DNA from 3 places in the Halobacillus sp. B23F22_1 genome. Region 1 is predicted to be linked to each of the others. Evidence: predicted binding sites of a transcription regulator. Region 1 holds the regulator's gene; each other region holds the start of a gene.

What was found. Region 1 encodes LexA, which represses DNA repair genes until DNA is damaged. Its sites were predicted from a motif close to CGAACATATGTTCG; they were not measured.
Region 2: a site for LexA is predicted at 8,953-8,966, ahead of ACGTNH_RS14275 (YhjD family protein). Genes of this name have one in related genera too.
Region 3: a site for LexA is predicted at 5,577-5,590, ahead of uvrB (excinuclease ABC subunit UvrB). Genes of this name have one in related genera too.

Annotation. Positions count from the first base shown of each region.
Region 1 is NZ_JBIEKE010000002.1:589,344-600,493, reverse strand. It holds gene ACGTNH_RS10870 (helix-turn-helix domain-containing protein) at 1-206, opposite strand, end outside; gene miaA (tRNA (adenosine(37)-N6)-dimethylallyltransferase MiaA) at 396-1,331, shown strand; gene hfq (RNA chaperone Hfq) at 1,370-1,597, shown strand; gene ACGTNH_RS10855 (AAA family ATPase) at 1,744-2,664, shown strand; gene hflX (GTPase HflX) at 2,712-3,947, shown strand; gene ACGTNH_RS10845 (methionine gamma-lyase family protein) at 3,960-5,198, shown strand; gene ACGTNH_RS10840 (MerR family transcriptional regulator) at 5,320-5,724, shown strand; gene glnA (type I glutamate--ammonia ligase) at 5,747-7,078, shown strand; gene ACGTNH_RS10830 (hypothetical protein) at 7,321-7,878, opposite strand; gene rraA (ribonuclease E activity regulator RraA) at 8,257-8,739, shown strand; gene lexA (transcriptional repressor LexA) at 8,931-9,554, opposite strand; gene ACGTNH_RS10815 (YneB family resolvase-like protein) at 9,859-10,518, shown strand; gene ACGTNH_RS10810 (DUF896 domain-containing protein) at 10,591-10,824, shown strand; gene tkt (transketolase) at 10,989-11,150, shown strand, end outside.
Region 2 is NZ_JBIEKE010000002.1:1,266,025-1,277,174, reverse strand. It holds gene hemH (ferrochelatase) at 1-492, shown strand, start outside; gene hemY (protoporphyrinogen oxidase) at 495-1,892, shown strand; gene ACGTNH_RS14310 (LacI family DNA-binding transcriptional regulator) at 2,079-3,101, shown strand; gene yhfH (protein YhfH) at 3,197-3,325, opposite strand; gene ACGTNH_RS14300 (MBL fold metallo-hydrolase) at 3,445-4,185, shown strand; gene lplA (lipoate--protein ligase) at 4,251-5,249, shown strand; gene ACGTNH_RS14290 (fatty acid--CoA ligase family protein) at 5,596-7,128, shown strand; gene ACGTNH_RS14285 (DUF3939 domain-containing protein) at 7,439-7,894, opposite strand; gene ACGTNH_RS14280 (competence protein ComK) at 8,080-8,595, shown strand; gene ACGTNH_RS14275 (YhjD family protein) at 8,528-8,932, opposite strand; gene ACGTNH_RS14270 (TVP38/TMEM64 family protein) at 9,122-9,769, shown strand; gene lepB (signal peptidase I) at 9,824-10,360, shown strand; gene addB (helicase-exonuclease AddAB subunit AddB) at 10,469-11,150, shown strand, end outside.
Region 3 is NZ_JBIEKE010000001.1:1,333,403-1,344,552, reverse strand. It holds gene bshB2 (bacillithiol biosynthesis deacetylase BshB2) at 1-209, opposite strand, end outside; gene ACGTNH_RS06755 (YojF family protein) at 199-573, opposite strand; gene uvrA (excinuclease ABC subunit UvrA) at 644-3,520, opposite strand; gene uvrB (excinuclease ABC subunit UvrB) at 3,528-5,507, opposite strand; gene ACGTNH_RS06740 (peptide chain release factor 3) at 5,764-7,347, opposite strand; gene ACGTNH_RS06735 (SNF2 helicase associated domain-containing protein) at 7,646-10,846, shown strand; gene ACGTNH_RS06730 (COX15/CtaA family protein) at 10,893-11,150, opposite strand, start outside.

The DNA.
Region 1 (11,150 bases):
TCTTCCATTTCATCACTTAATCCAAGTAAGTAGTCTGCTGTCGTATGAAGGGCGTGGGCAATTTTGGATAAATCCTCTAAGTCAGGGGAGGTATACTGACGCTCCCAATTCGAAACAACTTGCGCGGAGACACCAACTTTATCGGCCAACATCGTTTGCGTTAGACGGCGTTTCTTACGTAAGGAACGAATTCGCTGATTAACCACTTCATACTCCTCCTTTTCTATATATTATCACAAAACTAACGAATGTCGATACATAAACTAACGAATTCTTTTAGTTACACTAACGAATTTCGTTAGTAGTAGTAACGAAATTCGTTAGTATTAGCCGTGAGGTAGCATTGTAGAGCGATTCATGTATAATGGAGTTGGAATGAAAAAGGAGTGAATAATTTGAAGCCGCAAGTGATTAGTATTGTAGGTCCAACAGCGGTTGGAAAATCAGAGTTAGCTGTACAGATTGCCCATCAATTTAATGGTGAAGTGATAAGTGGGGATTCTATGCAAATCTATAAATCGATGGATATAGGAACGGCTAAAGTTACGGAAGAAGAGACAGAAGGTATTCCTCACCACATGATTAATATTAAAGAACCGAATGAATCTTTTTCCGTAGCAGAATTTCAAGAAAGAGTCAGCTTGTTAATTAGTGAAATTACTTCACGGCAGCGTCTTCCTGTAATTGTTGGTGGAACAGGATTATACATACAGGCTGTATTGTATGACTTTAATTTTTCAAGTGAAAAAAGAAATCCTGACATCGTAGAAAAATTAGAACAAGAAGCTGCTGAGCAAGGGATTGAAAGTTTATATAATAGGCTCAAAACCATTGATCCAGCCCAGGCAGCGAAAGTGCACCCGAATAACGAAAGAAGAGTGATAAGAGCTCTTGAGGTCTATGAAACCACTGGACAAACTTTGAGTCATAATCACGACGACCAGAGTCAAAACTCACCCTACATCCCTCATATAATAGGTCTTGAAATGGAAAGAACCGCTTTATATGACCGCATAAATACCAGGGTAGATGAAATGCTTGACCAAGGATTGGAGGAAGAGGTCCGCTCCCTTTATGACCAAGGGTTTGAGAACTGTCAATCAATGAAAGCAATTGGTTATAAGGAATTTATTCCATACTTTAAAGGTGAATATAGTTACGAGCGTGCTGTAGAGCTCTTAAAGCGAAATTCCAGGCGGTATGCAAAAAGGCAGTTTACCTACTTTAAAAATAAGCTCAACGTCCAATGGTATAGTGTAAATCCACTGAAAAAAAATGATAAAAATGAAAAAATTTTGATGGATTTAGCAGGAATGCTCGAAGAAACCTAGAATGGTAATAATATAGATAGAAAAGAGGAGGAAGATGTATGGCACAGTCAGTAAATATTCAAGACAATTACTTAAATCAATTAAGAAAAGAGCGGGTTCAAGTTACCGTTTTTCTACTTAATGGCTTTCAACTAAGGGGTGTTATTAAAGCTTTTGATAATTTCACCGTGATGCTCGAAACAGACGGTAAACAGCAGCTTATCTTCAAGCATGCGATTTCCACGTTTGCCCCTGCGAAAAATATTGCCCTCGATAAAGAGCAATAAATACAAACCGCTGCTACGACCATCGGTTTATCGTATATACTAAAAAACGAGCGCTTGTCCAGCGCTCGTTTTTCTATGGGTGAATGGGCATTTGTCACGAATTTTCTTTTCTAGCGTATGATACATGGAAGCTAGGAGGGATCTGCATGAGTCAACAAGCGAAATTAGGGAGTCAAAATAAAATTAATATTGTACTTAAGCAAGATTATAGAACAAATGAAGCTGCCGGGCAGCCTTCGATACAAAAGGTTAATCCCCCTTATTTTCGTTTTATCGAGAACTACTTTTCATCAATCGTTGGGTTACATGATCTTAAGCATCAAATTAAGGAAATCTATGCTCAAGTATTAATCGAACAGAAACGTAAGGAAAGCGGACTTAAAACCAATCATCAAGTATGGCATATGATCTTTAAAGGGAATCCCGGCACAGGAAAAACAACAGTGGCAAGAAAAGTAGCCCAGTTATTTCAAGAAATGAACGTATTAGAAAGTGGTCATCTAATAGAAGCTGACAGGGGTGAATTAGTCGGTGAGTATATTGGTCATACGGCTCAAAAAACAAAAGATTTAATAACAAAATCTCTCGGAGGCATCTTATTTATAGATGAAGCTTATTCGTTAGCTCGAGGCGGAGAGAAGGATTTTGGTAAAGAAGCAATTGATACGCTTGTTAAATGTATGGAAGATTACCATGACCAGCTTATTATAATATTGGCTGGCTATCCTATTGAAATGGAAGACTTTCTAAATATGAATCCTGGATTAGCTTCGCGATTTCCACTCCAGCTGAATTTTCATGATTATTCCGCTAATGAATTGTCTGCCATTGCTAAAGTTATGCTAAAAGAGAAAGACTACGCACTAACCCATCAAGCTGAAAGAAAGTTATATGATCATTTAGCAGAAGTGAGCTATTATCCTCCTCGAAACTTTGCCAATGCAAGGTATGTGAGAAATCTTATTGAGGATGCGATTCGAAAACATGCTTATCGATTGGCAAATCGGGTAGACTGGAATAAAAAAGATTTAATGATGTTAGAGCCATCTGACTTCCATTTCGATTAGTTGTATTAGATAGAGCATCCAATCTGCTAAAAAAGGTGGTAGAAAACTTGGAAAAAGAAAAAGTAGTATTAGTTGCAAGAAAAGCCCCACGACAAGATGAAGAACGGTTTCATTCTTCGTTAGAAGAATTACAATCCTTAACAGAAACAGCTGGCGGGGAGGTATGTGAAGTCATAGTTCAAAACCGTGAGCACATCCACCCCGCTACTTATTTAGGGGAGGGTAAGCTGGAAGAAATAAAATTCTCGGCGGATGAAACAGAAGCCGAGATTGTTATATTTAATGATGAACTTTCGCCTGGTCAGCTGCGGAACATAAGTGATCGAGTAGAGCGCAGGGTAATTGATCGAAGTCAGCTCATTTTAGATATTTTTGCAAGTCGTGCCCGAACGAAAGAAGGGAAGCTGCAAGTGGAACTCGCTCAGCTGCAGTATTTACTGCCACGCCTTTCCGGGCAGGGAACGGAACTTTCTCGCCTTGGTGGTGGAATCGGAACAAGAGGACCAGGGGAAACAAAACTGGAAACTGATCGACGCCACATCCAGCGTAGAATTGATGATATAAAAAGAAGACTAAAAACGGTTGTAAAACAACGAGAGCAGTATCGTAAACGCCGGGATGAGAATTATGCATTTCAAATTGCCATCGTCGGGTATACAAACGCCGGCAAGTCCACCTTCTTTAACCGGCTCACGTCTAGTGATTCTTTTGAGGAAAACTTGTTATTTGCCACCTTGGATCCGCTCACAAGACAGATTAGTCTTCCGTCAGGTTTTCAAGCATTGCTCTCTGACACTGTAGGTTTTATTCAAGATCTTCCTACCACATTGATTGCTGCGTTTCGGTCCACACTAGAGGAAGTCACGGAAGCGGATTTTATCTTGCATCTTGTTGATGCTTCACACCCAGACCATGTGGAGCAGGAAAAAACGGTAAATCGTCTGCTTGACGATTTAGAAGCCTCTCATTTACCTAAGCTTACGGTTTATAATAAGATGGACCTTATCTCGGACGTGTTTATCCCGTCTGTGCACCCTTCGATCAAAGCAAGTGTAAAAGATCCCATTGACATCAAGCGGATTACGAATAAAATTGAATCCGTACTAACAGAGGAATGGGAGCATTATCACGCTTTTATCGAAGCTTCTTCAGGTAAACAATTACAGCAGCTTAAAAACCACAGTATAGTGACCCGGATTCGATTTATGGAAGACCAGGAAGGGTACGCAGTTGAAGGATATATTCATCCAGAGCACCCTTTAAAGTCAAGTTTATTAAGATAGGAAGATGGAATAATGGAGGAACTCGTTCAAAAAGTTGAAGAAACCATTCAACCACAGCACAAACATGTACAAACTATCGTAGATAATAATCAGGAAAAGGTTTTGCAGGCATTTCAAAATTTAAGAGTATCCGATTCGCACTTTAGTCCGACTACAGGGTATGGTTATGACGACTTTGGGCGAGACACACTTGAAGCGCTCTATGCTGAAATTTTTAAAGCGGAAGACGCAATTGTTCGCCCTCAATTAATTTCAGGTACTCACGCGATTACAACGGCCCTCTTTGGAGTATTACGTCCTGGAGACGAGCTGTTATATATCACAGGTGCTCCTTACGATACATTAGAGGAAGTAATCGGCAAACCAAACCAAAAGGATAGTGGCTCTCTTCGTGATTTTGGGATTACATATAACTCATTGCCTCTAAAAGAAAATGGGGAAGTGGATGAACATGAGGTTCGCAAGGCAATTAATAATAAGACAAAAGTTGTTGCGATTCAACGGTCTAAAGGCTATGCTGATCGACCTTCATTTCCTATCTCTGAGATAGAGCGTATGATTGAGGTCGTTCGTTCGATGAATCGTGAACTTATAGTATTTGTGGACAACTGCTATGGCGAGTTTGTTGAAACGAGAGAACCTGTTGAGGTTGGTGCAGACTTAATGGCCGGTTCTTTAATTAAGAACCCCGGTGGAGGAATAGCAAGGATTGGAGGCTACATCGCCGGGAGGTCTGACTTAATTGAACAATGCAGCTATCGATTGACAGCTCCTGGCTTAGGTAAAGAAACAGGTCCCAGTTTAAATACTCTTCAAGAAATGTATCAAGGAATCTTTTTAGCCCCGCACGTAGTCGGAGAAGCGTTAAAAGGAGCAATATTTACTTCAAAGCTGCTAGAAACAAAAGGTTTCCAAACTTCTCCTGCCTATGATGAATACCGAACAGATTTAATCCAGTCTGTGAACTTTGAGACAGCTGACCAGATGATCGCTTTTTGCCAATCGATTCAATCTGCCTCTCCTATAAATTCTCACGTGACGCCTCATCCCAGTGCTATGCCTGGTTATGAGAGTGATGTTATTATGGCGGCTGGCACATTCATTCAAGGGGCAAGTTTAGAACTCACCGCTGATGGTCCTATTCGACCTCCTTATATGGCATTTGTACAAGGAGGCTTAACCTATTCACATGTAAAAATTGCTGTTGTAAAAGCTTTGAAAAATGCGGAAGCTAGAAAAAAGAACAGATAAGCTTAAGAACCCTGCCATAATTTTTCGAAAATTTCGATGTGAACTTTCGTCACATATGTTGACATATTATGACCTTAACGTATAATGAAGGTAGAATTTCTATTTGGGGGGTGGCACATCGATGAGTGACGAAATTCGTCGTTCTATGCCGTTGTTCCCGATGGGGATTGTACAATCACTAACTGATCTTTCAGCCCGGCAAATCAGGTATTATGAACAACATCAGCTTGTAAATCCAGCTAGATCTGACGGCAACCGCCGGCTTTTCTCGTTTAATGATGTTGATCGTTTACTTGAGATCAAATCCTTAATTGAAAAAGGCGTAAATATGGCTGGAATAAAACAAGTGTTGTCAATTACTCATCAGCCGGAGAATGAACCGTATGATGAAAAAGAAGTCGAAGAGGTTCACAATGAACTTACCGACAAAGAGCTTCGTCGTATGCTGCAACAGGAACTTTTCACCGCAGGGAGACAGGGAAAAATGAGTTTAAGACAGGGAGAAATGTCAAGATTCTTCCACTAATTGTCGTACTAGGAGGAGTAAGATGGGTTTAACTAGAGAAGAAATTTACAAAAAGATTGATGAAGAAAATGTAAAATTTATCCGCCTTCAATTTACGGATATGTTAGGGACAATAAAAAATGTTGAAATCCCTTTCAGCCAATTAGATAAGGCTTTAGACGGCATGATGATGTTTGATGGTTCTTCCATCGAAGGATTTGTTCGTATTGAAGAATCTGATATGTACTTAGTACCTGACCTTGATACGTTCGTTGTATTCCCATGGTCATCTGAAAAAGGGAAGGTAGCACGTTTTATTTGTGATATTTATAATCCAGATAAAACTCCTTTTGAAGGCTGCCCTCGTTATAACTTAAAGCGTAACCTTAAGAAAATGGAAGAGTTAGGTTTCTCTGCGTTTAATATTGGAACAGAACCAGAATTCTTCTTATTTAAACTAGATGAAAACAATGAGCCGACGTTAGAATTGAACGATAAAGGCGGATATTTTGATTTAGCACCAACAGATTTAGGTGAGAACTGCCGTCGTGACATCGTCTTAGAATTAGAAGAAATGGGCTTTGAAATTGAAGCTTCTCACCACGAAGTAGCCCCGGGTCAACATGAGATTGACTTTAAATATTCTGATGCAGTTAAACACTGTGATGACATTCAGACGTTTAAACTTGCTGTTAAAACAATCGCCCGCCAGCACGGTCTTCATGCTACTTTCATGCCGAAGCCGTTGTTTGGTGTAAACGGTTCAGGAATGCACGCTAACATGTCTCTATTTAACGAGGACGGCAATGCTTTCTTTGATGAAGGTGGAAAAGAGCAGCTTTCCGAAGTGGCTTACCAGTTTACAGCGGGTATTATTAAGCACGCAACGAACTTTACAGCTGTTACGAATCCAACAGTTAACTCTTATAAGCGTCTTGTGCCTGGTTACGAAGCTCCTTGTTACGTAGCTTGGTCTGGACAAAACCGCAGTCCATTGGTACGAGTACCTACTTCACGTGGGTTAAGTACACGTATAGAAGTACGTAGCGTGGATCCGGCAGCAAACCCGTATATGGCAATGTCTGTATTGCTTGCTGCAGGTCTTGATGGTGTAGAAAACAAACTGGAAGCTCCATCTCCTGTCGATCGTAACATCTATGTTATGAACAAAAAAGAACGCGAAGCACATGGTGTACAGGATCTTCCTGCTACATTGTATGATGCATTAGAAGAGCTTCAAAAAGATGAAATCATGATGAAAGCTCTAGGTGAGCACTTATTTGAGCACTTTATTGAAGCGAAAGAAATTGAATGGGACATGTTCCGTACGCAAGTACACCCATGGGAAAGAGAACAGTATTTACAAACTTATTAATAATGAAACCTCTTAACGTTTAATGCGTTAAGAGGTTTTTTATGTACAAGCAAGACGTACTTTGGAATAACTTAATCTGCACTCACAAATATATGAAACGTGAAGAAAAATTGAAAGTGATTTTTTGTGGTGGCTTTTAAAAGAATGTTCATATGAGGAAATGGCTCAACAAAATCAACATATTAGTCTTTTCCCTACGCGGGACAACGGAAAGGTTTATGCGCGCTGTGCTAAATTATACATTAACGAAAAGAGTCAATCTTATCACTTAAAACATCGTTTATCAGAGAAAATAAAACTTGTTCTTTAATCTCTATATAATCCGTATTCATTTTAATGCGATGACTGCGGAATAGAAAAGCATCATGTAAATAAAAAATTCGTGGTGTAGCCTGCCAAGTGTGTTCATTAATAAGGCCCCATAGATATTCCTCAAAATCTTTCGTGCAGTTCAATTGTTCACAACATATTTGAATATCTTTCTTTTTCACTTCTATTGCACCTTCGAATAAGTTCTTGCGTACAAGTTCCCACCACATTTCAGATCGTACGAATTCTCGATAATCTTCATTTTTCACAACATTTGTTGTGTTATTTTTTATTAAAGATGTCTCTGGTACGCGATCTTTAATAAACCCCCATAAATCTGATTCATTAATTTTCCATCCTTTTTTTCTAGAGGTCGGTGGGATGCCTTTTAGCGTCCCGTTTCGCAGCCAACGACGTAGGCTTTCTTTGTTCTTTGTTATTTTATATTGTTTCAATTTTTCTAATGCTTGTTCGACATTATATTGTATCATATGCGCTCCTTAATAAAACAATTGTTGTAATAAAATATACAATAATTGTTTTAATTTATCAAAACCTTTAGAAAAATATTTTCTGCCGGCGGTTACAAACTTATTTTGTCGATTTTTTTAAACTGCTTCATTTCTATACGTCGCCATTGTTCTTCTTTATTTGCAGGCTGCTATAAGTATATTAGCATTGGAATGCTGAACAGGTTTTAGTTTCTAGTAATTAAAGAATTTTGTGTATGAAGCTAAATAATTAGGAAGGATTGCAGGATTTAAACGGATATACATGGAAAGTAATTTAGGATGAATTCTTTTTACGGAATGATTGAGATGAGAGTCTATATTTTAATGGAAGGAAAAATTATGAAGGAGGAAATAATAATGAACATCAAAACTGCTGATATATGTGATCGTGTGCCAGAAAAGGTAAGAATTGTTGAACCTTCATTTTTAAGTTTAGGGAAAAAGGAAAGGTTTTTTGGACCTATTTTCACTGTTAAGGTGAAAGACGATAATGTTCTTGTTAAGAAGGCGCTGGAAACAATCCCTTCAGGCAGCGTGCTAGTTGTCGATGGAGCAGCTTCTAAAAATTGTGCATTATTAGGAGGGAACTTAGCAGAAATAGCTGCCAAAAAAGGCTTAGCAGGAATTATCATTAATGGGTATATTAGAGATCGTATAGAACTCCGCGAAGCTGAAACAGGGGTCATCGCGTTAGGAAGCCTCCCTCTAAAAAGCCGAAAAGAAGGAAAAGGAGAAGAAAATATAGCTCTAGAGTTTGGTAATGTTGTTTGGAATCCAAACGATTATGTTTATGTAGATGAAGATGGTATTCTGGTAGCCTCTGAAAATTTACATGATTAATACGACAGCCTGCCAGGATTATTAAAGTGTACTACTTCAGGTTATTCGCAAATATAGGGTATTTTCTGAAATAATGAGCCTTTAGAGCTTCTCCCTAGTACTATATAAGAGAAAGAATAAAAAATCAGCTGACCAAATTGAAGTCAGCTGATTTTTTATGCGCGGGGATTCTATTGCCCCAAGTTAAAAAATTAGTGTACCGTTCGATATAATCCTACTACTCGGCCCAGGATAGACACATCATTTAAAATAATCGGCTCCATCGTGGCGTTTTCCGGCTGTAAGCGAATGTGGTTGCTTTCTTTAAAGAATCTTTTCACAGTAGCTTCTTCGTCATCTGTCATTGCTACCACAATATCACCATTATTAGCTGTCGTCTGCTGCCTGACGATGACCATGTCGCCATCTAGTATTCCTGCTTCTATCATACTTTCCCCTTGTACGACAAGCACGAACGTGTTGTCATCTCCCCCGGCTAAAGAGTCAGGGAGAGGCACATACTCTTCAATGTTTTCTATGGCCGTAATGGGAGATCCTGCCGTTACTTTACCAATAACAGGGGCGTATGCAGCTTCTGTACGAGGTATACTTGAATCTTCCTCTAATTCAATAACTTCGATTGCTCTCGGCTTAGTAGGATCTCTGCGGATAAAACCTTTCTTTTCCAGCCTTGACAGGTGGCCGTGAACAGTAGAACTTGAAGCTAGCCCGACAGATTGGCCTATCTCTCTTACAGATGGTGGATAACCTTTTAATAGTACTTGTTCTTTAATATAGTCTAGTATTTCTTGCTGTCTTTTTGAAAGTTTACTCATATTTAAACACCTCGAACATAGGATTATAGTAGTTTCATTCTATCATGTGCTGTCCAAAAACACAAACAAGCGTTCGAAAAAAATGTTTGACAAGAACGGACGTTCGTATATAATGAAATTAACAAATGAGAACAGATGTTTTCGGGAACGCTTGTTCTTAATGGGGAGAGTGTTTAATATGTTTAACAAACTTTCAAAACTGGACGTCACTTATATTCTATTATTTGCAGCAAGCCTGGCTTTCTTATACTATTCCATGGTAACGAGTGTTTAATGAAATAGGCCAGAGAAGGGGTTACTGTAAATGAAAGCTATTTTATATTGTCGAGTAAGTACGGAAAAAGAAGAGCAAGTAAGTTCATTAGCTAGACAAAAAGCGGAATTAACAGCATTGGCCGAAAATAGATCTATAGAAATTATAGAATGCATTGAGGAACAGGCCAGCGGATATGAAATAGAACGAGATGGTGTGTTTCGGATGCTTGATTTGTTTTCAACTGAGCAAGCTGATGTGCTGTTTATACAAGATGAAACAAGGCTGGGACGTGGTAATACAAAGATAGCTTTGTTTCATCAACTTCAAAAATTAAATGTTAAAATCTATTCATTGACTGAGCAAGGTGAATTCACAATGTCAGAATCTGATTCAATGGTGTTGCAAATCGTAGGTATAGTTGAAGAATATCAGCGAAAGATTCATAATATGAAAATTCGCAGAGGAATGAGAAAAGCAGTAGAAAATGGATATAACCCTCAAAAGAACTTATCCAACCAACACCTAGCACCAGGAAGAGAAAGAGTGGAGTTTCCAATTGAAGAAGTCGTTAGACTGAGAGATAATAAGCTTACTTTTAATGAAATTGCAGCTACCCTTCGGGGATTAGGGTTTGATGTTTCAAAAGCTACTGTACATAGAAGATACAGAGAGTTTGTCTCACTTGAAAAACTAAATGAAGAGCGTTAATATAGTGAAAAGACAAGTGTCGAATCGACTCTTGTCTTTTCTTTAGATCCTCACATTAAAGGAGAATTTTAAATGATTTCTAACGAAAAGTTAAATCGTATAAATGAGCTTTCTCATAAGTCCAAGGAAGAAGGACTTACGGATAAAGAAAAAGAAGAACAACAGGAACTACGTCAAGAATATTTAAAAAACGTTCGAAAGTCTTTTAAAAACCAGCTGAAAGGCATGAAAGTAGTTGATCCCGAAGGTAACGACGTCACTCCTGAGAAGCTGAAGAGAATGCAAGAAAATGAGAAAAAGCATTAATAACCGCACGCACATGATGTGCGGTTTTTTGTTTATTTTTTAAGGGTCGGGGGAAATTAAATGAGTGACTCCTGAAGAAAATCCGTTGTGAAACTTGTCACGTACTTCATTTCATTATACGATAATACATGTTACATACGCGCTAGAAGAAAGGGGAAATTATTTTGGCAAACAGTATTGAACAAACTTCCATTAATACAATACGTACACTAACTATTGATGCAGTTGAAAAAGCAAGCTCGGGCCATCCGGGAATGCCTATGGGGGCTGCGCCTATGGCGTATACGTTATGGACACAATTTATGAATCATAACCCTAATAATTCA
Region 2 (11,150 bases), 680 kb from region 1:
GCTCCTGGTTTCATTGATTACTGGAGTGAACACATTTTATCAGAATATGAAAAAATGCCTGAGGAAGAGCGCGCGAAAGCATGCTTAGTCGTTTCAGCTCACAGCTTGCCTGAGAAAATTTTAGAAGGCGGCGACCCTTATCCTGATCAGTTAAAAAGAACAGCTGAATTAATCTCTGAAGAAACGGGCATCACACAATATGAGATTGGCTGGCAAAGTGAAGGAAATACGCCTGACCCGTGGCTTGGACCAGATGTTCAAGATTTAACGAGAGATCTTTTTCATGAAAAAGGCTATCGTTCCTTTGTATACGCACCTGTAGGGTTTGTTTCTGACCACCTTGAAGTTCTGTATGATAATGATTATGAGTGCAAAATAGTGTGTCATGAAGTAGGGGCAGACTATTACCGTCCGGAAATGCCGAATACCCACCCTAAGTTTATTCGGACACTAGCTGGTGTTGTACTAGCTAAAATTGAAGAGCAGGGTTAAGTATGGAACATAAAAAAGTAGTAATAGCTGGCGGCGGGATCTCCGGATTAACCGCTGCTTACTATTTACAAAAAGAAATTCGTGAAAAGCAGCTCCCGATTGATGTTCAATTATATGAAGCCAGCAATCATTTAGGTGGGAAGATTGATACGATAAAGTGTGACGGTTTTACAATTGAAAGAGGTCCGGATTCTTTCTTAGAGCGTAAGAAAAGCGCCACAAGGCTGGCTCGTGAAGTGGGGCTTGAAGATAAACTTGTTCCGAATGGAACAGGGCAGGCTTATATTCTTGTCAAAGACAAGCTGCATAAGATGCCGAGCGGATCATTTATGGGCATCCCTACAAGAATACGCCCTTTTTTATTTTCAAGTTTGTTCACACCTGCTGGAAAAGCAAGAGCGGCATTGGATCTCATAAAGTCAAAGCAGCCGGCCGAAGGGGATCAGTCATTAGGACTGTTCTTTAGACGCAGACTCGGGAATCAAGTGGTAGACAATTTAATTGAACCTTTATTATCGGGAATTTATGCTGGTGATATAGATGATTTAAGTCTTCAAGCTACGTTCCCTCACTTTTATCAATTAGAGCAGGAACATGGCAGTTTAATTAAAGGATTGAGAAAAACCGTTCCGAAGCCGCCAAAAAATAAACCGAAGCCCAGCATGTTCCGTACGTTTGAAGATGGTCTTCATTCGCTGGTCGATGCTATTGAAGGGCAGTTGAAGCCGGAGTCCGTTCATAAAAATACAGGAATTGATCACATCGAGAAAAAAGCAGAGGGTTACCACGTTCTATTAAGTAATGGAAGCGTGGAAAAAGCCGACGCTGTAATCGCTGCTGTCCCTTATTTCGCAGTACAGCGCATGCTTTCCCAATACGACTTCATGGATACCCTAAAAGAGTTGAAAGCGACTTCTGTTGCAAATGTTGCTATGACCTTTGATGCCTCGGCGATCAAGAAAGACATTGACGGTACGGGATTTGTTGTCTCTCGTAATAGTCGTTTCCGAATTACTGCATGCACGTGGACGCACAAAAAGTGGCCTCACTCTACACCCGAAGGCAAAGTGATGCTCCGCTGCTACGTTGGAAAACCGAATGATCAAGAAGTGGTTGATTTACCAGATGAAGAAATAACGGAGATTGCCCTCCGCGATCTCAATCAAATAATGAAAATTAGTGAACAGCCTGAATTTTCAATTGTTACAAGATGGTATGACTCCATGCCGCAATATTCAGTAGGGCATAAGGAGCGCATCCAACAAGTCACAGAGCAATTGAATAAGCAATTGCCAGGTGTTTACCTAGCAGGTGCTTCTTATGAAGGCATAGGACTCCCTGACTGTATTGACCAGGGAGAAGCAGCCGTCGAACAAGTCCTCCAGCACCTCAACCTCTAACTGCTGCCGAATAGGCAGCAGTTTTTTTTCTTTTTTTCTTTTTTTCTGGGTACCAGGTACACAGTATTTCATTTTGCGTACCTGGTACCCTGCAACGATAAATTTTCTCTTGCATATTTAGGTGGTTGTTAGTATGATTTGTTATGAAAACGATTTCAAAATGTGGCTGAATCAGGGGGAGTTAAAATGGCTACTATTGAGGATGTGGCCCGCCTGGCAGGATTGTCGCGGACTACAGTATCTCGGGTGATTAACGATCAACCCTATGTCACGGAAGAGAAAAAAGAAAAGATAATGGAAGCAATGCATCAGCTTGGGTATGTACCGAATTCATCGGCTCGCCGGCTGCGCAGTCAACGTACAGAAACCATTGCTGTATTGCTGCCCCGTGTTACCAATCCGTTTTTTGGTCATTTAATTGAAGCGATGGAGCGGGAAGCGTCAGAATTCGGCTATCAAGTTATTGTCTGCCAGACACATGATAAGAAACAGAAGGAATTGGATTACTTACAATTGTTAAAAACAAAGCAAGTTGACGGAGTTATTATGGCTTCGTTATCGAATGAGTGGAAAACGATTGAACCATATCTCGAATCAGGTCCTATTGTCCTTTGTAATGAGTACATGGAGACAGATCAAGTGTCGATGGTACATATTGATCATCGTCAGGCCGCCTACGACGCAACGGTCCATTTAATAGAGCAAGGGTGCATAACGATTGCTTACGCTACTGGAAGTCAGGAGACGCATATTACGAACGAGCGTAAGTTAGGTTTTCAGCAGGCGTTAGCTGATTTTAATTTATTTTTTGAAGAAAATCTGGAAATCAGAGATGCACTGGACGTGAAAGATGGACAAAAAGTGTTCTCCTATCTCCAACAGCAAAATAAAAAAGTAGACGGGATATTTACAGGATCGGATGAAGTAGCTGCGGGCATTGTTTATGCAGCTTCGCAGTCAGGCTATAGTATCCCGGATGATTTATCAGTGGTTGGATTTGATAACCAAATGATCTCTCTTTTAATGGTGCCATCTATTACGACTGTGCAGCAGCCTGTCGGAGAGATGGCGACGAAAACCATCCAAGTACTCGTTAATAAAATGAAAAGCAGTCATCAACAGCAGGAGCAGCGGTTTGTGTATCCTTATGAACTGCTTAAAAGAAAATCAACGGCACGAATTGCTTTAAAAGAATCCGCCTCTTCGTAGAAAGAGGTGGATTTTTTATGCAAAAAAAAGAGCCGCTCATTAGCCGCTCATTAAAATTACATGTTCGAAAACATTAGAGGTGTGGAATACTATGATTAACGGGCAGGATGACTGCACTCGTCACAGACATTGCCGTAACAGTCCGCCTGCTCTTGAATCGCATGGCCACATTTTGTGCACTGCTTTTTAGGTAGGTTGCGGAAAAACTCAATGACATTCATCATTTGAAATCGCCTCCAATAAGTTGTTGTAAAGTCATTGTATTATAACAATATTCAGAATTCAACCATCTGTTATAAAACAATTGAAAAATAGGATAAAAGTCTGATAAGGAGTGATAGTTGTGAAAGTAACTACGATAGGCTATTGGGGCGGCTACCCAGCTGTAAACAGCGCCACTTCATGCTACTTATTTGAAGAAGAGGATTACAAATTATTAATTGATTGCGGAAGTGGTGCATTGGCCCAGCTGCAGAAAAAATTAGAAGTAACCGATTTGGATGCTGTCGTGTTATCCCATTATCATCAGGATCACATCGCGGACATTGGTGTTCTACAATATGCGTGGCTCGTGCAAAATACGATTCAGGAAACGAGCGATGTGCTCCCGATTTTTGGCCATGAGCAAGATGAAAAGGGTTTACAATCATTAACCCATCAGTATACAGAAGGTGTTGCTTATGATCCGCATCAACCCTTAGAGCTTGGCCCGTTTACTATTGAATTTTTACAAACCAAGCATCCTGTTCCTTGTTATGCGATGAAAATCTGTAGTAATACAGATCAAGTCGTTTATACAGCAGATACTAGCTATTTTGAGGAGTTAGCTCCATTTGCAGAAGGATCTGACTTACTTATAACAGATACGAACTTTTATAAAGGGATGGATGGAAGCGGACCTGGGCATATGACGAGCGAAGAAGCAGGCAGAGTTGCAAATCTTGCGGGCGTTGAAACGTTATGGCTCAGTCATCTGCCTCACTTTGGAGAAACGAATATACTGAAACAAGAAGCAGCTGACGTGTTTAAAGGTCATATCAAATTGGCTGAAAATGAATTAACGTGGAATTCCGGTGCTCAATAAATTGTGAAATATCGTCGAATTTTATACAATGGAAAGTAGAGTGAAACGCGGGAAAGGATGAGACGATGTTATTTATAGATCATGAGGGAGTAAATGATCCACGCATTAATTTGGCAATTGAAGAGTATGCGTTAAAGAACTTAAATATTAACGAGACTTACTTATTATTTTATATTAACGAACCATCCATCATTATTGGTAAGAACCAAAACACTGTAGAAGAAATCAATACAAATTACGTAGAAGAAAACGGAATTCACGTGGTACGCCGCTTATCTGGCGGTGGAGCCGTTTATCACGATCTGGGCAACCTTAACTTCAGCTTTATTACGAAGGATGACGGGGATAGTTTTCATGATTTTGCTAAGTTTACAGAACCTGTTACTCAGGCGCTTAACAAGTTAGGCGTTCAAGCGGAATTATCCGGCCGTAATGACATTGTGGTTGATGGCAGAAAGATTTCCGGAAATGCTCAGTTTTCAACGCGCGGGCGTATGTTTAGTCACGGAACGTTAATGCTCGACTCTGAAATTGAGAATGTTGTTTCTGCATTGAATGTAAAGACGGAGAAAATTAAGTCCAAAGGAATCAAATCCATTCGCAGCCGAGTAGCAAACATTTCGGAGTACTTGGACGAATCGATTACAATGGATGAGTTTAAGCAGCTAATTCTGCGTTATATCTTTAATGTGGAAGATGTAAAAGATGTTCCGCAGTATCATTTAAAAGAGGAAGACTGGAAAGAAATCTATAAAATTGCCGATGATCGTTATCGCAACTGGGATTGGAACTATGGGAAATCACCTAAGTTCAACATTCAGCATACGAAACGGATTGAGGGAGCCGGAAGCTATGACATCCGTCTGGATATCGCAAAAGGGTACATTCGAAATGTTAAAATTTATGGCGACTTCTTCGGTGTAGGAGATATTTCTGAAGTTGAAGAGCAGCTCATCGATGTGAAATATGAGCGCGCCGCTATTGATGAGGCGCTTGAGAATGTAGAGATTCCTCACTTTTTAGGTAAAATTACAAAAGAAGATTTCCTTAATATGATTTATTAAACCTGGAGGCCGCGAGATAAGTAAAACATTCTCTTCAAAAATTAAACTGTAAGTACGCAGATTCAAAATACGGAGAGTCCTGGGGAAGTGTTTTGATAGAGCGATGATGAAGATTCTTTTTTGAATATAAATAATCCGAATTGATTCCAAGAGAATCGTTCGGATTATTTTATGCTTCATTTAGTGTTGTCCCAAGCTTTTTAGTTCGTGGTAGAGTTTAGGATCAGGTCTTTAAGAAATACCAAAGTTGCACATCAATTGACAGTATTTTATAATAAAAATGAATATTTTTTAAATATAAAATGAATGACTATTCATTCATTACAGCATGGAAGGGGAGGAATGTATGAATTTAAGCGCTCAATTGATGCGCACCGCTGATCGTGATCCGTCAAAGGAAGCTTACATATTTCAAGGTGAAAGTGTAAGTTATCTAGAGTTTAATGCCTCTGTTACTAAATTTGCCTCAAAACTTCACGAATTAGGATATGGAAAAGGGGACCATATTGGATTAGTGAGTGGAAACAGCCCATTATTTATGATTGCACTATATGGTTCATTGCGAGCGGGGGCTACGGTTATTCCAATTAATCCCACGTATACGGTGGACGAGATGAGTTACATCTTAAGCAACGGCGATGTTAAGGGAATTGTTACGATGGATGTATTAATGGATAAGTTTGAACACATGGATGCTCACTTAGCCGTTCAAGACTATTTTGTAGCTGATACTGGAGCAGAGTCCAGAGAATCTTCGTTAAAAGGAAAAATGAAATCGTTTACAAAGTACGTATCTGAGGGAGACGTGGATTTTATTGCTCCTGATCTGGAAGAGGAAGATGTCGCTGTTATTTTGTATACATCAGGGACAACTGGAAAACCAAAAGGGGCCATGCTCACCCACAAAAATTTGTATTCAAACGCTGTAGATGTCGCTGAATATTTGCAAATTTCATCCAGTGATCGAGTTATAGCTACTTTACCGATGTTTCACGTATTCTGTCTTACTGTAGCTTTGAACGCCCCGATTATGAATGGAGGCACTGTTTTAATTATCCCTAAGTTTTCGCCGCCTGAAGTGTTTGAAGCTGCGAAGAAATATAAAGCTACTGTGTTTGCTGGTGTACCGACGATGTATAATTACTTGCTGCAGACAGGAAAAGATCAAGTCCATACGTTTGAAAATATGAGGATTTCTATTTCAGGAGGTTCCTCTCTCCCTGTATCCTTATTAAATGATTTTGAAAAACACTTTAAGGTAAGGGTGTCAGAAGGGTATGGCTTGTCAGAAGCTTCACCTGTGACGACATTCAATCCGTTAGACCGTCCCCGAAAGCCGGGATCAATCGGAACAAATATAAAAAATGTAGAAAATAAAGTGGTCGATGAACTTGGCGGAGAAGTACCTGATGGAGAAGTAGGGGAACTCATAGTTCGAGGTCCTAATGTCATGAAAGGCTACTACAAACTTCCGGAGGAAACGGCGGTGACGATTCGTGATGGATGGCTTTATACAGGAGATATGGCCCGCCGGGATGATGAAGGTTATTTTTATATTGTAGACCGTAAGAAAGACATGATCTTAGTGGGGGGATATAATGTCTACCCTAGAGAAGTCGAAGAAGTATTATACAGCCACCCTGATATTACGGAAGTCGCTGTGGTAGGAGCACCTGACCCTCAAAGCGGGGAAGCGGTGATCAGCTTTGTAGTATCTTCCAACCCTTCTCTTGAGGAACAAGAGTTAAAAGAATTTTGTCAGGGCTCATTAACGAAGTACAAGCAGCCGAATCGAATTCATTTTATGGAAGAGTTACCGAAAAACACAACAGGTAAAATTTTACGAAAGAGTTTACGAGAAAAGCTTTCACAACGGTGATTGCGGGGGGCACGCAGCGAAAAGGATGACATTAGTTGGCAATAGCGCAACGCTTTGCGGAACACCGCAAAATTTTTTCGGTGAATCAGAAGGAGAGATATATTACAATAAGAAATAGATAAGCGATCATGCTTATTTATTACACACTACTTATGATTCGGTTTCATAAGTGGGTCAGTAATGTACGTTACTGATGAGTGGTGTTGATGAAAAGGCGCAAGCTTTTTCTCACATTAATTCCCTCACTCAAAAGTTAACCAGTCGTCTCATTGGCCAATGCTCTACCCGGAGCATTGGCACTTTTTTGTTCTTATTTGGGCTTTTGATACGTGATCATAAATTCTTCATTGGTTAAATAGAATTCCCTTTCAGGTCGGTGAGTCAGTAAATGCAGCCGGTCTAATTTATGGTAGCTGATTCGTTTATATGGATCGAGATCAATAACAGGAGCTTCCCCAGTTTGTTGAATATACAAATCCACAGCTTGCTGCACCATGTCCATTTCTTTAGCGAGTTCATAATTTTCTTCTTCAAACAATTCATAGGTTTCTTTAGACATGTAGTACGTTTTTTGAGGAATGCCGGCGATATAAGGGGATAGCAAATCATAGTCTATCGTTAAGTCTTGATTGATAATGACGCTTAAAGGGACTTCATTCGGCTTTCGCTCTGCGTATTTATGCACAGCTTTTCGAACGTCGTGAATAGATAAGTCCATTACTTCTAGCGGAGTTTTTTCTTCGGTTGCTTTCTTCTTTTTCCACATGCAGATTTCCTCCTTTTCTAATAACGGAAAATTCTTACTTTTTCTTATAATTATAACAGAGAAGGATTATTTTTTGAGAATTTTTAGACTTTTTTATCGAACTTTGGTAAATTAATAGAGATAAGGTAGTCAGCACCACGTTGGAAGGCTGTCGATCTTAAAAAAAGAAGGGTGTTGTGAAAAGAATGAACTTGGTTTATAAAAAAGAATATGAAGTGAATCCTCGAACGATGGCTCTTGTAGCAGGCTATGATGAGCAAGGGCAGATCATTACTGAAATTATTGAAAGTGATCAATGTTTTTATTTGAAGGATTGCCCCAGCAAAATTGTTGATCATTCGTGTCGTTACTTTGCCAGCAGTTTAGAAGGACGAATTTCCGGCACAAAGCAAGTAGCCGGTTTCACTCATAAACCCCCGATTGTCATTTCCCAGACGATGAGCATGTATTTCTTTCCTATTATCTCCCCTAAACGAAAAGAATGTTCCTGGATCGCCCATAAGTATATTCGCACTTATCAAGGTGAAAAAGATCATTCCACTACCATTACATTTACAAATGGTGCCTCCATCAATGTTCCCGTGTCCGTAGGGATGATCTCTAACCAAGTTCAGCGTACTGCCCAGTTTCGATTCAGCCTGGAAGATCGTTTGAAGCATTCGGCTCCAAAGAACGACGTCGTCGCAGAGAATTATGCATAAGCTCAAACAAGATGGTTTCGACTTTTTTTCTTATAGCCGGGTTGAAGTAATTTCGCTTCTCTTCGTACCCATGAGCTAAGAATAAGAACGAAGTAAATGAATCATTACGTCCCGACTCAATGACCTGAAGTTTCTGAGCTTCCATTTTTGATCTCAACGCTTTCCTTTCTTCGCGGGCTTCGAGTTCCATCTTCCCGAGCAGCTCCATATAGGGCTCCTTAATTTTAAAATCTCCTTGCTGAATATGCTTCCGATCTTGACGAATTACCGTAATGGCCATAGATAAGAAGAGATAGCGTGAAGCTGTTTCTAATTCTTTCTGTTTTAAGTGACGCATATTTTCTCCTCCTATAAATACGAACATTTGTTCTATATTATACCACGTTGATCTCTCGTGTATACAACCAATTTTTGTCGATTAAAAAGATCTTAGAGTGGGGAAACTGTATTATATTAGGCACAGAGTGCTGGTTTAGATTAAAATAGAAGTATGGATTTAAGCTTGTCATCGATAAGGGGAGCCGTTATGGAGCTGTTAATGATTGATATAGATGAGATACAATATATGGCAGAAAATGATCGGCTATTTGATTATGCCATTGATCAACTTGAACAACTTGAACGATTTGGACCATTGCCGGGCATTCTTCTGCCTCTTATTGAGGCCTTCTTGCCCATATTACCGCTCGTAGCTTTTGTACTTGCTAATTCTGTGGTTTATGGTTTATTTAAAGGATTTCTTTATTCTTGGATTGGAGCCGTAACAGGTGCCATCTTTGTATTTCTTCTATCGCGAAAGCTTGGGCAGCAGCGTTTTTTTAATTTCGTCAGTCGACATAAACAGGTGAAACGTGTGATGAATTGGGTAGAAGAACATGGATTCGGCCCTTTGTTTTTACTGATGTGTTTTCCGTTTTCGCCTTCCTCTATCATTAATGTGGTTTCTGGATTATCAAATGTGAGCCGGCAGCAGTTTATTTTAGCGGCTGTTCTAGGGAAGTCGGTTATGATCTTTACAATTGCGTACGTGGGGAGCAGCATGGCGTCTTTTGCCCAGAATCCAGTAAAGTCTGTAGTAGTCGGCGTATGCATTCTAGCATTTTGGCTCCTCGGGAAATTAATAGAAAAAAGAATTCAACATACGTCAGAGAGACGAGCTCAGCGTCACGGTTAAAATGGTGGTAAAACGGGTATGGTGTAATTAGTAACCAACCTGGAGGATGCCACCATGAAAAAGTACACGACCATTTTTAAGGCCGTCTTAATTGCGGTACTCATTGCTTTTGTATTTAAAACTTATTTGTTTGCCAGTTATATAGTCGATGGTGAATCAATGGAACCCACCTTATACGACGGAAATTTACTGATGGTAAATAAAATTGCGTACGACATACGTGACATTGACCGAACGGATGTGATTGTTTTTCATGCGAACCCTGAAGAGGACTACGTGAAACGCGTCATCGGCTTGCCCGGAGATGAGATTTCCTTTGAGAATGACGTTCTTTATATCAATGGAGAACCTGTAGCGGAAGCTTATTTAGATCAGTTACGGCCTAATGATGGGGAAGTATTCACCGAGGACTTTACTTTGGAAGAAGTTACAGGAGAGAAAGTAGTCCCTGAAGGTGAGTTGTTTGTTATGGGGGACAATCGGCGTGACAGTTTAGACAGTCGTTCCTTTGGATTCGTTTCCAGTGAACAGATTGTAGGAAAAGTAGATATGCGCTATTGGCCATTTTCTCAAGTGGCTGTTCAATTTTAAGCCGTCCTTTTAGGGCGGTTTTTTAATGAGGAGAGTGACTTGCTTCATTGGAAATTAGGAAAATGATAGGATAGTAGATAAGAAGAAGAAATGAGGAGAGGTGAGCCCATGGGCATTCAGTTTACATTAGGGCGTTCAGGTACAGGAAAAGGAACGCATTGTTTACAAGAAATTCGTTCACGACTGGCAGAAGAGCCTAATGGAGCCCCCATAATGTATATCGTTCCTGATCAAATGACTTTTCAGCAGGAATATGCGCTGCTGACAGGAGGAGATATTGAAGGATCTATACGAGCCCAAGTTTTTAGTTTCTCACGTCTGGCCTGGCGTGTTTTACAGGAAACTGGTGGAGGCACGAAGAAATTTATCAGCTCTACCGGCGTTCAGATGATGCTTCGTAAGATTATTGAGGAACGAACTTCGGATTGGAAAGTTTTTCAGAAGGCGATTGAAAAACAGGGATTTGTCGAACAGTTAGAGAATATGATTACAGAATTTAAACGGTACCAGGTAACACCAGTGATGCTGCACGAGCAAATGCATCAAATGGACCAATTTATGCATCGTACGAGTCATGAAGAAGGTCTGAGAGACAAGCTGGATGATTTAACATATATTTATGATCGCTTAATCGATGCTTTAAAGGAGCAGTACATAGATAGTGAAGATCAGCTGCAGCTTTTATCTGAAAAAATTCCGGAGGCTGATTTTTTAGAAGAAGCCGAGGTATATTTGGAGGGTTTCCATAGCTTTACGCCGCAGGAATATGCGGTTATCGAAGCTTTGTTAA
Region 3 (11,150 bases), on a different contig from region 1:
TGAAGCTCTTTTTGACGGTAAGTGTAAAGCGTCTCACGATTGGCAAATACAGGGCTGCCCATGTTTCGCCCCATTTCACCGAGGGTTCCACAGAGATAGGTAACAGGCACTCCTTCACTGCGAAACTTAGAAATGGTCCCTGAAGCACCGAACGATTCATCATCAGGGTGCGGGAAAATGACCAGTATTTGTTTTTGTTTAGCCTTCATCTTCTTCAGCCTCATGGGTAAAGGGTTTTTCGCTGATTTCCAAAGCAACCATCAAGCGGCCTTCCCGGTCATGTCCTGCCATGAGTAAGCGCCCATCATCATCAATTTCGAAATCACTGACGCCTTCAGCATAAACCCATCCCAGGTCCAGCTTTAAACCTACTCGATAGGATCCGCCTGTGCTTACAATTTTTCCATGTTGATACTTCACGTGTGCATTTCGAATAAATGCGCCTACATTATAAGCTTTCTCATCAAAATGGCTGGCATATGCCCCATTAGTTGTTTCTAAGTGAATATACACATCTTTATTCGCAAACTGATTAATGTATTCCTGTACGACAGATTGTTCAATTGCTTTCATTTTCAAAAATTCCTCCCGTTAAACGTCTCTTGTTTAACGATACTTAATTCGCAGAGCCGCGTCAAAGCATCTACTTGCTGGAAACTTTTTCTTTAGACTTCACTTTATCTTTCATTCGCTTCTGATCACGCTCTAGGATTGGTTTTAAATACTTGCCTGTGTATGAACTTTTTTCTTCAGCAACTTCCTCCGGTGTTCCTGTGGCTATGATTTGACCGCCCTTTTCCCCGCCTTCAGGGCCTAAGTCAATAATATGATCGGCTTCTTTAATCACGTCAAGGCTGTGTTCAATAATGAGAACCGAATCGCCGTTATCCACAAGCCGCTGCAACACGTTTAATAATCGAGAAATATCGTCTACATGAAGTCCTGTCGTTGGTTCGTCTAAAATATAAAATGACTTTCCATTAGAACGACGGTGCAGTTCACTCGCAAGCTTAACACGCTGCGCTTCACCTCCAGAGAGGGTAGTAGCCGGCTGACCAAGTTTAATATATTCAAGACCTACGTCAGCTACTGTTTGCAGCTTCCTTTTAATTTTAGGAATGTTCGCGAAGAAGTCCAATGCTTCCTCAATTGTCATTCCTAAAACTTCCGATATATTTTTGCCTTTATATTTTACTTCAAGCGTTTCCCGATTATAACGTTTCCCGTCACAAACTTCACACGGAACATAAACATCGGGCAGAAAATGCATCTCAATTTTGATGATGCCATCACCGCGACAAGCCTCACACCGGCCGCCTTTTACATTAAAGCTGAAACGACCTTTCTTGTAGCCGCGGATCTTCGCTTCATTAGTTTGAGCGAAAACATCTCTAATATCATCAAAAACACCTGTATAAGTGGCTGGATTAGAACGAGGCGTTCGGCCGATCGGAGACTGGTCAATATCGATTACCTTCTCTAATTGCTGAATACCCTGGATCTCTTTATGCTTCCCGGGCTTTTGTTTCCCATTGTGAAGTTTCATTGATAAAGATTTATACAAGATATCATTGATAAGCGTACTTTTTCCCGACCCTGAGACTCCAGTAACAGCTGTAAATAAACCAAGTGGAATTTTAGCATTTACTTTCTTTAAATTATTTTCTTCCGCTTGTTTAATAGTGAGATAACGTCCATCAGCCTTGCGTCGTTGTGCCGGCAAAGGAATAAACTTTTTACCAGATAAATATTGACCTGTTAGTGATTTATTGCTTCTCATCACCTGCTTTGGGGTACCTTGGGTAACAATTTCCCCACCATGCGCTCCTGCTCCAGGACCAATATCAATAAGGTAATCCGCTGCCAACATCGTATCTTCATCGTGTTCAACAACGATTAGAGTATTATCTAAATCACGCATTCTCTTAAGCGTATTTATTAAACGGTCATTATCTCTTTGATGAAGCCCAATGGATGGCTCATCAAGAACGTAAAGAACGCCAGTCAAAGCAGATCCAATTTGTGTAGCCAGACGAATTCGCTGAGCTTCGCCCCCAGATAGCGTTCCTGCCGACCGGGATAAGGTTAAATAATCAAGTCCGACATTTGCTAAAAAGCTTAATCGCTCGCATATCTCTTTTAAAATCATTTTCGCAATGGTTTGTTCTTTTTCCGTCAGTTCAAGGGACTCAAAAAATTCCTTTGCTTCTGTTACAGAGGCTTCCGTGGATTCCCCAATATGTTTTCCACCAACTAAGACAGCTAACGCTTCTTCATTTAAGCGGTTGCCTTTACATTTTGGACAAGGTTTCTGAGCCATATATTTTTCCATTTGTTCCCGTATATAATCAGACCCCGTTTCACGGTAGCGTCTTGAGATATTAGGAATAACACCTTCAAAGAAAATTTCATTTTCACGGACTTTTCCAAAATCGTTCTCATAACGAAACTGAACCTTCTCGTCCCCGCTGCCGTACAGCACACGATCCAGCTGTTCTTTTGGAAGCTCATTGACCGGTTTATTCATATCAATATCGTAGTGGTTAGCTACGCTTTGAAGAAGTTGAGGATAGTACTGCGAGCTAGTAGGCTCCCACGCGGCAATAGCATGCTCTTTCAAAGATAAGTTCCAGTCTGGAATCACAAGATCGAGATCAACCTCAAGCTGAGTACCAAGACCATCACAGCGGTTGCAAGCTCCATATGGACTGTTAAATGAAAACATGCGCGGTTCAAGTTCGCCTATTGAAAAACCGCAAATCGGACAGGCATGATGCTCACTAAACATGAGCTCTTCCCCATCAATAATGTCCACAAGTACGTGACCTGAGCCGAGGTTAAGAGCTGTTTCTAAAGAATCAGAAAGACGGCCTTCAACCCCCTCCTTTACTACTATACGGTCCACAACCACTTCAATCGAGTGCTTCTTATTTTTCTCAAGCTTTATTTCCTCGGAAATCTCTCGCATTTCGCCATCCACTCGAAGACGAATGTACCCTTCTTTTTGAAGCTGATCAAAAACTTTTACATGCTCCCCTTTGCGTCCTGAGACAACAGGAGCTAGTATTTGCATTTTCGTACGCTCTGGATATTCTTTGATTTGATCTACCATTTGCTGTACAGTTTGTGAACTGATTTCGATGCCGTGATTTGGGCAATTCGGCCGCCCCACCCGTGCGTAAAGAAGACGCAAATAGTCGTAAATCTCAGTGACTGTCCCCACTGTTGAGCGAGGATTTTTACTTGTCGTCTTCTGATCAATTGAAATTGCAGGTGATAATCCTTCAATCGAATCTACGTCGGGCTTGTCCATCTGACCGAGAAATTGGCGTGCATATGCACTTAGTGATTCAACGTAACGGCGCTGCCCTTCGGCGTAAATCGTATCGAAGGCTAAAGAAGATTTCCCTGAGCCAGAAAGACCTGTCATCACGACTAGTTTGTTTTTAGGAATATCAATATCGACATTTTTCAAATTATGCGCCCTTGCGCCTTTTATACTTATGTTCTTACTGGCCATAAGGTCATCATCCTTCCGCTTTTAATTCAAGAATAACATCGCGTAACTCTGCTGCTCGTTCAAAATCTAAGTCTTTCGCAGCTTGTTTCATTTCCGTTTCTAAATTGTCTACTAATTCAAGACGCTCTTTCTTCGTCATTTCTGAAGGCTTTTTCTCAGTGCCGTATGCTTCGTCTTCTTCTGCGACGGTAGTGGCTTGAATTAGATCACGTACTTCTTTTTTAATCGTTTTTGGTGTTATTCCATGCTCTTCATTATATGCAATTTGCTTTTCCCGGCGTCGATACGTTTCATCGATAGCATATTGCATGGAGGCTGTTGTTTTATCAGCATACATGATGACTCGTCCATTTTCATTACGAGCCGCCCGCCCTATAGTCTGGATAAGGGAGCGGTCAGAACGAAGGAATCCTTCTTTGTCTGCATCTAAAATGGTAACAAGGGAAACTTCAGGAATATCTAAGCCCTCTCTTAATAAGTTAATGCCGATGAGCACGTTATACTTTCCTAAACGTAAATCCCGAATAATTTCAATTCGCTCCATTGTATTAATTTCAGAATGAAGATACGCTACTTTGATCCCAATCTCTTTCAAATAATCAGTAAGATCTTCTGACATTTTTTTCGTCAATGTTGTAACTAGCACTCGTTCATTACGCTCTTGCCGTTTATTAATCTCTCCAATCAAGTCATCAATTTGACCATGAATTGGCCGGATCTCGATTTCAGGATCAAGCAGCCCGGTAGGACGAATAATTTGTTCCGTCATTTTCGGCGTGTGTTCAAGCTCGTAAGGTCCGGGAGTAGCTGACACATAGGTGATAAAATCTATATGCTTTTCAAATTCTTCAAAGCGTAAAGGACGGTTATCGAGTGCAGACGGAAGTCTGAAGCCATGGTCTACCAATACTTGTTTTCTCGCCTGGTCTCCGTTATACATACCACGAATTTGCGGTAAGGTTACGTGAGACTCATCGACCATAATTAAAGAGTCTTCTGGAAAATAATCCATTAATGTATAAGGGGTGGCTCCTTTTTCCCTAAAGGTTAAATGACGGGAATAGTTCTCAATTCCTGAACAGAAGCCCATCTCCTTCATCATCTCCAAATCATAATTGGTACGCTGTTCAAGACGCTGGGCTTCTAAAAGTTTGTTTTCATCTTTTAACTCCTTTACCCGCTCGTGCATTTCTTTTTCAATATTTTTAATCGCTTTTTGCAGCTTGGCTTCACGAGTCACGAAGTGCGAAGCCGGAAAAATGGCTACGTGATCACGTTCTCCTACAATTTCTCCTGTTAACACATCAATCTCGCGAATCCGATCAATTTCATCTCCAAAAAATTCTACGCGAATCGCATGCTCTTCTCTTGAAGCAACAATGATTTCAACAGAGTCTCCGCGCACACGAAACGTACCACGCTGAAAATCAATATCGTTACGAGCGTATTGAATATCAACTAAGGAGCGCAGCAACTCATCCCGATCTTTTTCCATTCCTGGTCGAAGAGATAAAACCTGGCTGCTATATTCTTCCGGGGAACCTAAACCATATATACATGAAACACTAGCAACAATGATGACATCATTTCTTTCAAATAAAGAGGTTGTTGCTGAGTGACGGAGTTTATCAATCTCGTCATTTATATTTGAATCTTTTTCAATAAATGTATCGGTTTGAGGCACGTAAGCTTCAGGCTGATAATAATCATAAAAGCTCACAAAATACTCTACCGCATTGTTTGGGAAAAATTCTTTGAATTCACTATATAACTGTCCTGCTAATGTTTTATTATGAGCGATTATTAACGTCGGTTTGTTGATTTGCTCAATGACATTAGACATCGTAAATGTTTTTCCTGTGCCTGTAGCACCAAGCAATGTTTGATGCTTCTGGCCGTTTTGAATTCCTTTTACGAGTTCTTCTATTGCTTTAGGCTGATCGCCCTGGGGTTCGTATTCAGAAACTAATTCAAATTGATTGTCCATCCCACAATCCTCCGTTCTACATTAGTTCTCCAATAGTTTACCACAATATTTTACCATTCTAACATGAAACGAACAAACATTCGTGTTCGGCTGCTTTGGAAAGTTTTTCATGACGTTTTAAAAGCTGTACAGAGTGGTTGAAAAGAGATTTATGAACTTACCTTAAAAATTACTACGACCTTTATTTTACAAGCGAGATAGAAAAATAAGCAGAAAAAAGCCTAAGGACATCACAATCCTTAGGCTTCACATTATATTACTCGTACGATTGATCATACTTGTTCACTTCAAATAGATCAATTAATTCAACATCTTCATGCTTATCTTGGAACCAACGAAGAGAAAAGTCATTCTTAAATAATACTAACGGCTTCTGTTCACGATCAAGTACAAGCATATTTCGGTCATCAAACATGGATTCATCCACCTGATCTTCGGGCAGCCATCGTGGAATACGTTCCCCTATTGATGTTAACTCTATCTCAACATTATATTCATTTTTCATACGGTATTCGAAAACTTCATATTGAAGTTCCCCGACGGCACCAATAATATAGTCTTCAAAGTGATAATGTTTAAACAGTTGGATCGCACCTTCTTGAACGAGCTGCTCAAGACCTTTTTTAAACTGCTTAGATTTCATAACGTTTTTCGCCGTTACTTTTTTGAAAAGCTCAGGTGGGAATTGTGGCAGTTCATCATACTCAAAGTTCTGTTTACCTGTCACAATGGTATCACCAATCCGGTACACGTTTGGGTCATAAATGCCTATGATATCTCCCGCATACCCTTCTTCTACAGTCCCACGGGAAGAAGCGACAAACTGCTGGGACTGAGCAAGCTTAAATGCTTTGCCCGTTCTGGACAGCGTAACGTTCATTCTTCGTTCAAATTTCCCTGAGCAAATACGTACAAAGGCAATTCGATCACGGTGCTGGGGATTCATATTGGCTTGAATCTTGAAAATAAAACCTGAAAATTCTTCATGTTCAGGTGAAACAACCCCCTCGGTTGAACGACGAGGAGCCGGTTCAGGAGCGTAGCGTATAAACGTATTAAAAAACGTCTCTACTCCAAAAGGTGCTAATGCACTACCGAAGAAAACCGGGGTTTGGTCTCCTTTCATCACTTTATTGAGATCAAAGCCATCTCCAGCTTCGTCAACGAGCATCAGTTCATCCTCAGCCTCTTGATACGTAGGATCTTCCGTCAGATCAGGGTGTTGATCAAGCTCGGAAAAAGGAATATATGTCTCTTCCTCATTTCCTGTATAGCGAACAAATTGATCGTTTTCTCGATCAAATACACCCATAAAACGTTTTCCCATTCCAACCGGCCAAGTCATCGGATAAGTTTCAATATTTAAGGTGGATTCGATTTCTTCCATCAGCTCTAGTGGCTCTCGGCCTTCGCGGTCCATTTTATTAATAAATGTAAAAATAGGAATACCACGCATTTTACAAACCTTAAATAACTTCAAGGTCTGTGCCTCAATTCCTTTGGTACCATCAATCACCATGACTACGCTGTCCACTGCTGTCAGTGTACGGTACGTATCTTCACTGAAATCCTCGTGTCCCGGTGTATCAAGTATATTGACCTGGTATCCTTGATAAGGAAAATTCATTACACTTGAGGTTACGGAAATTCCACGTTGTTTTTCAATCTCCATCCAGTCTGAGGTAGCAAACTTACCAGACTTTTTCCCTTTCACCGTGCCTGCTGAACGAATCAAGTTACCAAATAGAAGCATTTTCTCTGTCATTGTTGTTTTACCAGCATCGGGGTGGGAAATAATAGCGAAAGTCCGGCGCTTTTTCGTTTCATCTTGTATTGTCATCGTCATATCCTCCAGTTCTTAAATTAAGTCGATTCAAATATTGGGCAGGATATACGTTTTACATCGGCATGTTCACTCCATAACAAAAGCCGCTCAGGCAAACGAGCGGCTACTCGAATTTTAAAACTCTCTAACTTGAAAGTTAGCATAATACAGCATTAAAATCAATAAAGGAAAACCTACATTCACCCCTTTCGTATGCTTTATTAGTGATCAGGGAAAAATAGCAAATATTAAGGAAGAAATATAGACCCCTCTCCTGTTATAATGAAAAAAAAGAGAAGTTAGGATGCCAGCTATGCAGTCATACCTTTTACAACCTAGTGATATAAAAAAAATAACAGGGCAAACCTTTTACACACGAGGCGAGCAATACTTCAAGCAAGGTAAAGTCTACGGACTCACCCATAATAGCGCCATTCGTTCCTGGCGCGCTGTCGTGACGGGTACTCATGATTATGAAGTACGCGTTTTCTTTTTTGAAGATGAGGATCTCGAAGCCCGTTGTGAATGCCCTGCCTATGAAACTTATTATAGCTGCAAGCATATTGCAGCTGTTCTTTGTGCAATTAGAGAAAGAGCGATTATCGAATCGTCTCCTAAGCTTAAAGAGGAAAAAGATGATAATTCCGCTCCAAACGTAGATACTCAAATTGACCGTGTCTTTGCTATGCGGTTATTTGAGACATTTAGAGATCGGCAAGAAAATAGGTATAACGATTCTCACAAAACTACGCTTAACGTTCAGTACTATGTACATGTTCAATCCTGGCTTGGGAGTAAAAGCCTTGGTATAGAGATAAAGCTGGGAGAAGGCTATGCTTACGTGATTAAAGACATTAGAGAGCTCCTACAGCACATCCAACAAGAAAAACCCTATCAAATTTCGAAAAAGTTTACGTATGATCCCGCTGAGCATACATTTGAAGAAATCGACAAAAAAATTATTGATAACCTGTACCATAGTTATGAGCAGGAGTTATTTTATGATCGACATTGGAGTGCTGGAGAACAGCGGATCTTAACACTTCCTCCTTCTTTAACCGCAAGTTTATTAAGAGATTTACAAACCCGGTTTTGTGAAGTAATCGAACGCGGTCAATCGAAAGGTCAGCTAGAGATGAAAGAAGCGTTTCCTAACCTGAATTTTTACGTTTCAGAAGAACGGGGACGCTATCACCTTCACATGAACCAATTGAAGCAATATGAATATTTAAAAGACTATCATTTATTACATGAAGAAGGTATATTTTATCCTATTTCGCCTGATAAGGAAGAAGTTATCCAAACCTTGCATGCCCTATTACCTTACAATTCAAATGGAAACCATACCGTCAGCCAGGTCGACATGGAAGGAATTGTATCTTATGTACTTCCTGAATTGGAATCCATTGCTAAAATATCTTTAGATGAAAAAGCTCAATCCAAAATTATTCAAGAAGATCTTAAGGCGAAAGTGTATCTCGATTTTGAACAATGGGCATTAACCATAGATGTGAAGTTTATTTACGGTGAGCACGTTCTCCAGCCTTTTAACAACCAAGAATCGAAGCAGCACATCATTCAGCGAGACCGAAAAACCGAACAAGCGATCATCCATATCATAGAGCAGGCTGAATTCAAGTTTGATGGTGAGACGGTCTACCTTGAAGATGATGATGCTTTACATCTTTTTTTAACCGACTACCTTCCTGAATTGAATCAGCTGGCCGAAGTGTATACTTCGAATTCCGTTAAATCACTTATGTTGGACCAGGACCGCGAACTTGTCCCTTCCGTAGATATAAATAGTGATGGAAGCTGGCTAGATATTCGTTTTGGCATAGATGGAATTTCTGAAGATGACGTAACAAATGCCTTACGCGCTGCAATTGAACGTAAACGTTACTATCGACTATCAGACGGTGCCTTGCTTTCTCTGACCAGCGAGTCATTCGAAAGGTTTCAAAATTTCGCGGATGAACTTGATTTATCCGCTTCGGATGTAGATCATTCAGGTCTTCAAGTTTCAAAAGCACGCAGCTTACAAGTAAATGACTCTTTATCTTTGCACGAAGAAGAAAAGAATGAACGTTTTACAAAATTAGTCCAGCGCCTGCAGTCTCCACAGTCCTTTAACATTGAGCCTTCACCAGCATTAGATGCTGATTTACGCGACTACCAGCTGACTGGATTTCGTTGGTTAAAAACATTGTCCACTTACGGACTTGGCGGTGTGTTAGCAGATGATATGGGGTTAGGAAAAACCGTTCAAAGCATCGCTTTTCTTTTATATGAGAAAGAAAATAATCAGCTCGACCGTCCTGCGCTCATCATAACACCTGCTTCTCTTGTATATAACTGGAAGAAAGAAATGGAAAAATTTGCACCTTCTCTCAGCGTTCAAGTAATTTCAGGAGATCCGGTAACGCGTAAAGAGAAACTACAAGAGAATGTCGATATATTTATTACTTCTTATCCGCTTCTGCGACAGGATATTGGCTTATATGAAGAAAAGAAATTTCATGCCATGTTTTTAGATGAAGCACAAGCGATTAAAAATGAGACAACAAAAACCTCTCAAGCTGTAAGAACCGTAAAAGCTGAACACCGCTTTGCATTAAGCGGGACCCCAATAGAGAACTCACTAAATGAGCTATGGTCTCTATTTCGAACAATTATGCCTGGTTTCTACTCGAGTAAAAAGAAATTTCTACAAATGAAGCCCGAGAAAATTGCTCGAATGACGAGACCCTTTATATTAAGACGTATGAAAACCGAAGTCCTAGAGGAACTGCCTAATAAAATTGAAACTGTACAGTATTCAGAGTTGACTCGAAACCAGAAAGAAGTCTATTTGGCTTACTTGGAGAAAATACAATCTGAAGTAAACGAAACGATAGCTACAAAAGGGTTACAACGAGGAAAACTGGAAATTTTAGCAGGATTAACACGCCTTCGTCAAATTTGCTGCCATCCGCAACTTTTCTTAGAGAACTATGAAGGAGAATCGGGAAAACTTGAACAGTTAAAAGAACTCACGAGTGAATTAAAAGCGGGGGGACACCGTGTATTAATCTTCTCTCAGTTCTCCAGTATGCTCAAGATTCTCCACGACGAACTAACGGTTAGCGGGATGAGCGCTTTCTATTTGGACGGCGGTACTAAAAGTGAACAACGAGTTGAAATGGTGGACCGTTTTAACAATGGGGAAAAAGATGCCTTCTTTATCTCCTTAAAAGCCGGGGGTACTGGATTAAACTTAACTGGAGCGGACACCGTAATTCTTTATGACTTGTGGTGGAATCCGGCGATTGAAGAACAAGCGGCGGGCCGTGCTCACCGAATTGGTCAAGAAAAAGTGGTTCAAGTGATCCGCATGATTTCAGAAGGTACGATAGAGGAAAGAATCTTTCAATTACAGCAGAAGAAACGTGACCTTGTAGATCAAATCATCCAACCAGGTGAATCCATGCTTACTTCCTTAAGTGAAGATGAGATTCGTGAATTGTTCCAATAAAATCAAAAACAGCCTTTAGGGGATATATCCGCTAAAGGCTGTTTTTTTAAGCTGTGATGGTTTTTTTCTGAAGTTTGAACCAGTAGCCTCCTAGAATCATTGCTCCGATAACCATCGTCATTGTAGAAATGATCATATGAATCGAGGAAGCCAGAACGACGTTTCCTGTAATGACGATTACAAAACCGACCACCGCATTGAGTAAAATCGTGATGAGATACGCCCAAGCGAGTAACTTGTGATACTTAAATTTCGTTGCGTAAATCACGTACCATAACGCGGCTACAAAGATAACAACTGTTGC